2 regions of the Fusobacterium sp. DD2 genome follow, and region 2 is predicted to be linked to the other one. Evidence: riboswitches for the same ligand, from Rfam matches in the RefSeq annotation. Region 2 holds a riboswitch; the other holds the start of a gene.
What was found. Region 2 has a riboswitch for S-adenosylmethionine ahead of IX290_RS09980 (methionine ABC transporter ATP-binding protein). Riboswitches for the same ligand answer to the same signal wherever they lie in the genome.
Positions count from the first base shown of each region.

Region 1: linked by a shared signal. The riboswitch ahead of metK (methionine adenosyltransferase) and the one ahead of IX290_RS09980 (methionine ABC transporter ATP-binding protein) in region 2 are both predicted to bind S-adenosylmethionine.

Region 1 is NZ_JADRHM010000002.1:18,145-25,201, reverse strand. It holds gene IX290_RS00490 (methylaspartate mutase subunit E) at 1-1,334, shown strand, start outside; gene IX290_RS00485 (methylaspartate ammonia-lyase) at 1,509-2,756, shown strand; gene citD (citrate lyase acyl carrier protein) at 2,841-3,101, shown strand; gene IX290_RS00475 (aldolase/citrate lyase family protein) at 3,137-4,009, shown strand; gene citF (citrate lyase subunit alpha) at 4,033-5,574, shown strand; SAM riboswitch class I at 5,646-5,736, shown strand; gene metK (methionine adenosyltransferase) at 5,842-7,005, shown strand.
Region 2 is NZ_JADRHM010000073.1:8,000-11,997, forward strand. It holds gene yqeC (selenium cofactor biosynthesis protein YqeC) at 1-1,264, opposite strand, end outside; SAM riboswitch class I at 1,385-1,471, shown strand; gene IX290_RS09980 (methionine ABC transporter ATP-binding protein) at 1,549-2,559, shown strand; gene IX290_RS09985 (methionine ABC transporter permease) at 2,549-3,196, shown strand; gene IX290_RS09990 (MetQ/NlpA family ABC transporter substrate-binding protein) at 3,243-3,998, shown strand, end outside.

The DNA of each region.
Region 1 (7,057 bases), on a different contig from region 2:
TTCCTGCATCAAAAAGCTTTGCTAAAAAATTAATGGACGCAAAAAACAGAGGAATAACATTAGCACAACCTAGAGCAGGGGTTGCACTAATTGAACAACATATAGAATTACTAAACTTCCTAGATAAAGAAGGTGGAGCAGATTTACTACCAAGTACAATCGACTCATACACTAGACAAAATAAATATGAAAACTGTGAAAGAGGTATAGAAGAATCTAAAAAAGCTGGAAGATCACTTCTTAATGGATTCCCAGGTGTTAACCACGGAGTTAAAGGATGTAGAGAAGTTGTTGAAGCTACTAACCTACCTTTACAATTAAGACACGGAACTCCAGATGCTAGATTACTATCTGAAATCATGATGGCTGCTGGATTCACTTCAAACGAAGGTGGAGGAATTTCTTATAACGTTCCTTACGCTAAAAACGTTTCAATAGAAAAAACAATAATCGACTGGCAATATGTTGACAGACTAGTTGGATGGTATGAAGAACATGGAGTATCAATAAACAGAGAACCATTCGGACCATTAACAGGAACATTAGTACCACCTTCAATGTCAAATGCTGTTGGAATTCTTGAAGGATTACTAGCTGCAGAACAAGGTGTTAAGAGTATAACTCTAGGATATGGACAATGTGGAAACTTAATCCAAGACATCGCTGCAATCAGAGCATTAGAAGAACAAGCAAATGAATACTTCGACAAACAAGGATACAAAGGAATCGAATTAACAACTGTATTCCACCAATGGATGGGAGGATTCCCTGAAGATGAAGCAAAAGCATTTGGAGTAATTTCAAATGGAGCTTCTGCTGCTGCATTATCTGGAGCAACTAAAGTTATCGTAAAAACTCCTCACGAAGCAATTGGAGTACCTACAAAAGAAGCTAACGCTGCAGGAATCAGAGCAACTAAGATGGTATTAAACCTACTTAGAGGACAACAATTATCATCTTCACCTGAATTAGAAGAAGATATCAGAATAATCAAAGCTGAAACTAAATGTATCTTAGATAAAGTTTATGAATTAGGAAATGGAGACTGGGCAGTAGGAATCGTTAAAGCATTCGAACAAGGTGTACTAGACGTTCCATTCGCTCCATCAATCTACAACGCAGGTAAAATGATGCCAGCTAGAGACAACGTAGGAAAAGTAAGATACCTATCAGTTGGAAACGTTCCATTCACAAAAGAATTAATTGACTACAATAAAGCTCAATTAGAAGAAAGAGGAAAATACGAAGGAAGACCTGTTAATTTCCAAATGACAGTTGACGATATATTCGCAGTTGGTAAAGGAACATTAATTGGAAGACCAGAAGGAAAATAAGTATAATCTGAGAGAATATGTAGTATATATCTAATGAATGATATATATTATATATTAGCAAGTTATATATAATTGTTGCATTTTTTATAAAATTAGGTTAATAATAATATAGAGAGGTTGGGGATGATACACATCGCCCTCAACCTTTACAAAAATACTTTAGGAGGAATATATATGAAAATTATAGATGTAGTTTGTTCAGCAGGAAAAACTGGATTCTATTTTGATGACCAAAGAGCTATAAAAGCAGGAGCAGGACATGATGGTATGTTCTATTTAGGAGAAACTGTAACTCCAGGATTTGAAAACATCAGACAAGCAGGAGAATCAATCTCTGTTCAATTAATTCTTGAAGATGGTCAAGTGGCTTTCGGAGACTGTGCAGCAGTTCAATACTCAGGTGCAGGAGGAAGAGACCCATTATTCCTAGCTAAAGATTTCATCCCAGTTATCGAGAAAGAAATCGCTCCAAAATTAATAGGAAGAGAATTAGACAACTTTAAATCATTAGCTGAAGAATTCGACTCTATGAAAATAGATGGAAAAAGAATGCATACAGCTATCAGATACGGAATAACTCAAGCTTTACTAGATGCAGTTGCAAAAGCTAGAAAAGTAACTATGGCAGAAGTTATCCAAAAAGATTACAATACAGGATTAGAAATTACTAGAAGACCTATATTCACTCAATCTGGAGACAACAGATATGAAAATGCTGACAAAATGATAATTAAAGGTGCTGACGTTTTACCTCACGCTTTAATTAACAACGTAAAAGAAAAATTAGGAGAAAAAGGAGAAATCTTACTTGACTACGTTAAATGGTTAAGAGACAGAATCTTAGCAAAAAGAACTAACGAAGATTACAACCCAATTTTCCACATTGACGTTTATGGAACAATCGGAGCAGCATTTGATTGCGATACTAAAAAAATGGCTGATTACATCGCTACTTTAGTTGAAGCTGCAAAACCATTCAAATTAAGAATAGAAGGACCTATGGACGTTGAAGATAGAGATAAACAAATCGAAGCTATGGCAGCTTTAAGAGCAGAAATCGACGGAAGAGGAATTGGAGCAGAATTAGTTGCTGACGAATGGTGTAATACTTTAGAAGACATCAAATTATTCGCAGACAAAAAAGCTGGACACGTTGTACAAATAAAAACTCCAGACTTAGGAGGAGTTAACAACATCGCTGACGCTATCCTTTACTGTAACAAAGTAGGAATCGGATCTTACTGTGGAGGAACTTGTAACGAAACTAACAGATCTGCTGAAGTTACTACTAACATCGGTATGGCATGTGGAGCTCTTCAAGTACTAGCTAAACCAGGAATGGGTGTTGACGAAGGATTCATGATCGTATTCAACGAAATGGGAAGAGTTGAAGCTTTAGTAAATAGAAGAAAAAATAAATAGTTTTCTTTTAAAAATTAATAATAAACTTATGGGAAAGGTAGTTTATGACTACCTTTTTCCTTTAATTATGATGAGGTGAAGTAAATGACTATAAAGAAAGCTGCAAAATGTGGAACTTTAGAATCAAATGATATATTCTTAATTCTTACTCCTTCTGAAGATGGGATTGAAATAGAATTAGAAAGTACTGTAGAAAAACAGTTTGGTGACCATATCAGAGAGGTTATAAAAGCTAAACTTTTAGAACTTGGTATTGATAGCGTACAGGTACAAGCTCAAGACAAAGGAGCTCTTGACTATACTATTAGAGCTAGAATCGAAGCTGCTGTAGCTAGAAGTTTATAATATTCTATTATTCATTTTATGAGAGGTGTTTTATTGTGAAATTAAGAAGAACAATGTTATTTATGCCTGGAAATAACCCAGGGATGCTTCAAACAGCTGCTGTTTTCGGATCAGATGCTGTTATATTTGACTTAGAAGATGCTGTTGCACTTACAGAAAAAGATGCTGCAAGAGTACTTATCAGCGAAGCATTAAAAACTATGAGCTATGATGAAGTAGAAGTAGTTGTAAGAATAAATCCTTTATCTACACCTTATGCAGATAAAGACGTGGATGTTATAGCAAGACTTAAACCAGATGCTATATTACTTCCAAAAGCTTGTCCAGAAGACGTAGCAGAATTAGATAAGAGATTAACTAAAATAGAAGAAGAAATGGGATTTGAACATAACTCAATAAAAGTTCACCCATTAGTAGAAACTACTTACGGAGTAGAAAAAGTATACGAAACTATTAAAGCAAGCCCAAGAATTATCTCTGTTTTATTAGGAGGAGAAGACTTGGCTGTGGATTTAGGAGTTAAGAGAACAAAAGCATCTGATGAACTTCTATATGCAAGAACTAAAATTATAAATGCTTGTAAAGCATGTAAAGTTGATGCTATAGATACTCCATTTACAGATACAAATGACTACGATGGATTAATAGCTGACACTTTAAAAGCTAAAATGCTTGGATTTACAGGAAAATTAAGTATAAACCCAAGACAAATCGATACTATTCACAGTGTATATGCTCCATCAGCAGCAGAAATCAACCACGCTCAAAGAGTTATGGCTGCTAAAGAAGACGCTGCTAAACAAGGACTTGGAGTATTTTCACTTGATGGAAAAATGGTTGACCTTCCTATTATCAACAGAGCTATTCATACATTAGATATGGCGAAATTAATGGGACTTATTGATTAATTATTAAGGCGAGGTGTTTATAAATGAAAAACGTTCTAGGAAGAGAAGTTCCTGAGTTTATAGAAGGATACGGAAAAGTTACTCAATATAACGGGTATCTTGCAAATACAACTGGAGTTATGAAAAAGAACTACACTTTTAAAACTGTAACTCACAAAGATAATAAATTACAAAAAGATTTAGCAACTTTAATGGATAAATTACCATTAAAAGATGGAATGACAATTTCATTTCATCACCATTTAAGAAATGGAGACTATGTATTAAACTTAGTAATGGCTGAAATAGTTAAGAGAGGATACAAAGATATTACTCTTGTAGCAAGTTCAATTTTCCCATGCCATAAACCTGTAGTAGAATATATGGAAAAAGGTATTGTAACTCAAATATATGCTGGATATATGTCAGGTCCAGTTGCTCAAGCAATATCTGAGGGAAAACTTCAAAAACCAGCAGTAATGCATACACACGGTGGAAGAGCTAGAATAATGGAAACTGGAGAAGTTGAAGTTGATATAGCTTTTGTTGCAGCACCTACATGTGACGAATATGGAAACATCAACGGAGTAGATGGAAAATCAGCTTGTGGATCTTTAGGATATGCACACTCAGACGTTGAAAATGCAAAGGTTGTTGTAGCAATAACAGATAATCTTGTTCCTTTCCCTAATACAACTATTGAAATCAACCAAACTTTAATTGACCATGTATTAGTTATAGATGCTATAGGAGATCCAAAAGGAATAGTTTCTGGTACAACTCAAATTACTAAAAACCCTATTGGATTAAAAGTTGCTGACTTAACAGCTAAATTCATCGAACAATCAGGATACTTAAAAGAAGGAATGAGTTTCCAAACTGGAGCTGGAGGAATATCTCTTGCAGTTGCAGCTGAAGTTAAAAAATTAATGAAAGAGAAAAATATTGTAGGAAGTTTCGCAGCTGGAGGAATCACTGGATACATCGTTGATATGTTCAAAGAAGGATTATTCAAAGCTCTATTTGACGTACAATGTTTTGACCTTAACGCTATAAAATCAGCAAAAGAAAATGCTAACCACTTAAAAATGTCTGCATCTATGTATGCAAATGCTAACAACAAAGGTTCAGTAGTAAACAAACTTGACGTTGTTATCTTAGGTGCTACAGAAATGGATACTAACTTCAACGTTAACGTTACAACAGGATCTGACGGAGTAATCATGGGAGGATCAGGAGGACACAGTGATACTGCAGCAGGAGCTAAATTATGTATCATCGTTTCTCAATTAGTTAACGCAAGAATCTCTGTTGTTAAAGACAGAATCACAACAGTAACTACTCCAGGAGAAACTGTAGACGTTCTAGTTACTGAAAGAGGTATAGCTATCAATCCACTTAGAAAAGACTTAATTGAAAGATTTAAAAACTCAAATCTTCCAATAAAAACTATTGAAGAATTAAAAGAAATAGCTGAGTCTATGTGTGGAAAAGAAGAACCAATCAAATTTGAAGACAGAATTGTTGCTGTAGTTCAATATAGAGATGGATCTGTAGTAGACGTTGTAAGACAAATAAAAAAATAAGAAAATAATTGACAATTTTACATTTTACTGTTATAATGCTACACGTAAAATGAAATATTAAAAATCGTATTTAACCATCAAGAGAGATTGAGGGACCGGCCCTGTGACATCTCAGCAACCTGCTTTTTATGAAGTGTGGTGCTAACTCCTGATAGATGGAATATAAAATTGTTATATATTCCCTTCATCTATCAGAGGATGAAGGGATTTTTTTATGCCTTTGGAGATTTTGTGGTTAGAGCTGTTTAAAAATTAGAGGAGGAAAAAATGAAAAATTTAACTTATTTTACATCTGAATTTGTATCACCTGGACACCCTGATAAGGTTGCAGACCAAATATCAGATGCTGTATTAGATGCATGTCTTAAGGATGACCCAAGCTCAAGAGTAGCATGTGAAGTGTTCTGTACTACAGGACAAGTTATTGTTGGTGGAGAAATTACTACTTCAACTTATATAGATGTTCAAGATATTGTAAGAAGTAAAATTGCTGAAATAGGATATTCTGAAGGAATGGGATTTGATGCAAACTGTGGAGTATTATCTGCAATTCATTCTCAATCACCAGATATCGCTATGGGAGTAGATACAGGTGGAGCAGGAGACCAGGGAATAATGTTTGGTGGAGCTGTAAGAGAAACTCCAGAACTTATGCCACTTGCACTTGTATTAGCAAGAGAAATCATTGTTAGACTTACAAGACTTACTAGAAGTAATGAACTTCTATGGGCTAGACCAGATGCAAAATCTCAAGTAACACTTGCTTATGATGAATTTGGAAGAATAGATCACGTTGATACAATAGTATTATCAGTACAACATAATCCTGATGTAACTCAAGAAGAGATTAAAAAGGATGTTATAGAGAAAGTTATAGTTCCTGTTCTAGAGGCGTATGACCTTGATCCAAGCAAAGTTAACAAGTACCATATCAATCCTACTGGTAGATTCGTAATCGGAGGTCCACATGGTGATACAGGCCTTACAGGAAGAAAAATAATAGTTGATACATATGGTGGATACTTTAGACATGGTGGAGGAGCTTTTTCTGGAAAAGATCCTTCAAAAGTAGACAGATCTGCTGCATATGCTGCTAGATGGGTAGCAAAAAACATAGTTGCTGCTGACCTTGCAGATAAATGTGAAGTACAATTATCTTATGCTATTGGTGTAGTAGAACCTACTTCAATAAAAGTAGATACATTTAAAACAGGAAGAGCTAGTGAAATTGATTTAGCTAAAGCTGTTGCAAAAGTATTTGATTTAAGTCCTAGAGGAATAGAAAAAGCTCTTGAATTAAGAAGTGGAAACTTTAAATATCAAGATCTTGCAGCATTTGGACATATAGGAAGAACAGATTTAGATCTTCCATGGGAAAAATGTAACAAAGTAGAAGCTTTAAAAGAAGTTTTAGAAGAGATGAATAAATAGTTTGATATAAAAGAGAAGTTTTAATTCTGGTTAAACAGTTTTAGAACTTCTT
Region 2 (3,998 bases):
TTAAAGAATAATCTTCTGGAGTATCTATATCTAAGAACTCCTGAGAATATGGAAAATCAACAAGAGAAACAAGTGGAGTATTTCTAATTATATTTTTTCCACCATGGTCACCTTGAAGAGCAAGAAGCTCTTCTTTTTTACTATATGGAAAGAATACAGGTGAATATCTATCTCCATTACTTGTTGGAACAGTTATATATCCATATTTTTCAAAGTTATAATAGAGTTTTGAAATAGTATCTGGTGTCAAAAAGACCTGGTCACCAGTAAAAAATACAAAACCTTTTCCTGAAGAGTTTTGAACTCCTAATTTAATACTTTCACTCTGTCCTAAATTTGCTTTGGTGTTGTGAAGATACTTACAATTATATTTTTTACAAATATTTTCAGTCCAGCTGTCCCTTCCACATACCAGTATTTCAAAAAAGTTGGCGAAATTAAGTTTATCCAATACATTTTCCAAAAGAGAAACACCATTGTATTTAAGCTTTAATTTATCCTGCCCCATTCTTCTTGAAAATCCTGAAGCCATAACAATAGCAGATACTGGGACATATTGATATATCTTATTTTCAATTATACTTCCAAGTACAAATTCAGCCGGGTAATTGATTTTTTTCAGTTCATTGCAGGTAGAAATAGCTAGGGAAAATCTCTCAATACTGTTTTCACCATCAATTCCATTAAAGAAAAGATATCTATCATTAGCAGTGGAGTTTTTAAAAAATTTAGCTTTTTTTATATATTCAGTTAAAAAATTTTGTGATACTTTGTGTGATAAATAAGTTGGATAATTTTGAGAAAATAGTTCAAATCTATGAATATTTTCTTTAGAAAGTCCTCTATCTAAAATTTCCATATTGATTACACCAATTATTTTATTTGAAATTGGTGGGATACATGGCTCATTTTCATTCCACTCTTTAAAAATTTTTTCTTTAGCTCCATCTCCCTCAATTAAAATAAAATCATACTGATTTTTGATGTTATATATCTCCTGATAGGAAACTCCAGTGAGCTTATTATCTTCTATTGAATCTCCTAAAACGAAGATATTTTTCCCCTGTCCTACAAAAGTGGAATCTTTTAAAATGAGCTTTTGAAACTGTGTATTTAAAGGTTTATATATTTTGGTAGTAGTTGTAATAAGTACCTTTCCAATTTGAGCTAATTCAGTTGCCAGAGCCATCATGAGAGAGGTTTTACCTCCAGCTCCAGTCAAAGTTATTATGTCTCCTTTTTTTATATGGAAAATCTCATACATAGATATCCCTCCCCTGCTTTTTTATATTCTATACTATAAGGATAAAATAGTCTATAAAAGAAAATAATAAAAAACATTGACAAATGAATTGAAATGAGTTATTATAACCCTAACAAAAAAATACCATCCAGAGAAACTGAGGGACTGGCCCTGAGACGTTTCAGCAACCTGCCAAGTGGTGTGGTGCTAATTCCAGACAGATGGACGTGAATAATTCTGTTGATTATCTCTATTACATCTGGTAATAGAGATTTTTTTATACAAAAATTTTGGGGAGGCATAAGATGATACAGATAAGAAAAGTAAACAAGGTATATCCTAATGGATATCATGCAGTGAAGGATGTATCCCTTACAATTGAAAAAGGTGATATTTTTGGGATTATTGGTCTTAGTGGAGCAGGAAAATCTTCACTTATAAGGCTGATAAATAGGCTTGAAGAACCTACAAGTGGGGAGATTGTAATAGATGGTGTAGAGATTACATCATTGGGAAAGAGTGAACTTTTAGAGAGAAGAAAAAAGATGGGAATGATATTTCAGCATTTTAATCTTTTATCTTCAAGAACTGTTGGAGAAAATGTAGCATTTTCACTTGAGATTGCAGGTTGGAAGAAAAAAGATATTGGGAGCAGAGTTAAGGAACTTTTAAAAGTTGTAGAACTTGAGGAGAAAATAGATTTTTACCCATCTCAGCTTTCAGGAGGTCAGAAACAAAGGGTAGCAATAGCTAGAGCCCTTGCAAATAATCCTGATATTTTACTTTCAGATGAAGCTACTTCAGCTCTTGACCCTAAAACAACTAAATCTATCTTGGACCTTATTAAGAACATTCAGAAAAAATTTGGCCTTACAGTGATAATGATAACCCATCAGATGGAGGTTATTAGAGATATCTGTAATAAAGTGGCAGTGATGTCTGACGGGAAAGTAGTAGAGATGGGAGGAGTTCACCATATATTTGCAGAGCCTAAAAGTGAGATAACAAAAGAACTTATCTCATATCTTCCAGGTACTTGTGAAAATAAGGTAAAGCTTATGAAACACAAGGATAAAAGCATAATCAGACTTAAATTTTTAGGAGATATTGCCAATGACCCTATTATTTCAAAAGCAGCTAGAACTTTTGATATAGATTTCAGTATTATTGGAGGTTCTATAGATAATCTTTCCACTATGAAAGTTGGACATCTATTTGTAGAGATTTCAGGAGATATGGACAAGCAAAAACAGGCTGTGGAATGGTTTAAAGAAGAGGCAGGAGTTATTACAGAGGTGATTTACAATGGTATTTAGTATGATATGGGAATCTACACTTGAAACTTTATACATGGTATTTTTTTCAACGCTTTTTTCTTTCTTAATTGGATTTCCAGTAGGGATATTGCTGGTTATTACAAAAGAGGGAGGAATCTTAGAAAGACCTAAACTGAATAAAATTCTTGAGTTTGTAATAAACACCTTAAGGTCTTTTCCATTTATCATTTTGATGATTCTGGTATTTCCACTTTCAAGACTTATAGTTGGAACAACAATAGGTAGTACAGCGGCAATAGTGCCACTTTCAATATCAGCAGCACCTTTTGTAGCAAGAATGGTAGAGGGAGCTTTAAATGAGGTTGATAAAGGGCTTATAGAGGCAAGTTCAAGTATGGGAGCAGATAATTTTACAATAGTGTTCAAAGTGATGATACCAGAAACAATGCCACATATTATCCACGGACTTACAGTAACTGTAATCTCACTAATTGGATTTTCAGCAATGGCTGGAACAATAGGAGCAGGTGGATTAGGAGATCTGGCAATAAGATTTGGATATCAGAGATTTAAGACAGATATAATGGTGTATTCAGTAATTGTAATTATTATTGTAGTACAGGTTATACAGACACTTGGAAATTATTTAGTAGCAAGAAGCAAAAAGAACAGATAGCAATGATATTAACTATATAAAAAAATTAAAAAGGGAGAGGATAATCATGACAAACAGAGTAAAAGCATTACTATTAGGAGCATTTTTAACACTTGGAGCAGTATCTTTTGGAGGAGAGTTAAGAGTTGGAGCAAGTCCTGTACCTCATGCAGAGATTTTAGGAATTGTAAAGGATGATTTGAAAAAAGAGGGAGTAGATTTAAAAATAGTTGATTTTACAGACTATGTTACACCAAACCTTGCACTGGCTGATAAAGAGATAGATGCAAACTATTTCCAACATATTCCATATCTTGAAAAATTTGCACAGGAAAGAGGACTAAAACTTGCAAGTGCAGGTAAGATTCATGTTGAACCACTTGGAGTTTTCTCTAAAAAATATACAAAACTTGAGGATATCCCAGAAAAAAGTGTAGTTGCAATACCAAGTGACCCATCAAATGGAGGAAGAGCACTTATTTTACTTCATAATAAGGGAATTATAACATTAAATGACCCAACTAATCTTTATGTTACTGAGTTTGATATTGTAAAAAATCCTAAAAAATTAAAATTTAAACCAATTGAAGCACCACAATTACCAAGAGTTCTTCCAGATGTAGCTGCAGCAGTGGTAAATGGAAACTATGCAATAGAAGCTGGATTTTCACCTGTAAAAGATGCACTTGCTCTTGAAGGAGAAGAGTCACCTTATGCAAATGTAATAGCTGTAAGAGCTGGAGAAGAAAATAGTGAGGATATTGTAAAACTTATAAATGCTTTAAAAAGTGAAAAAGTAAGAAAATTTATAATTGAAAAATAC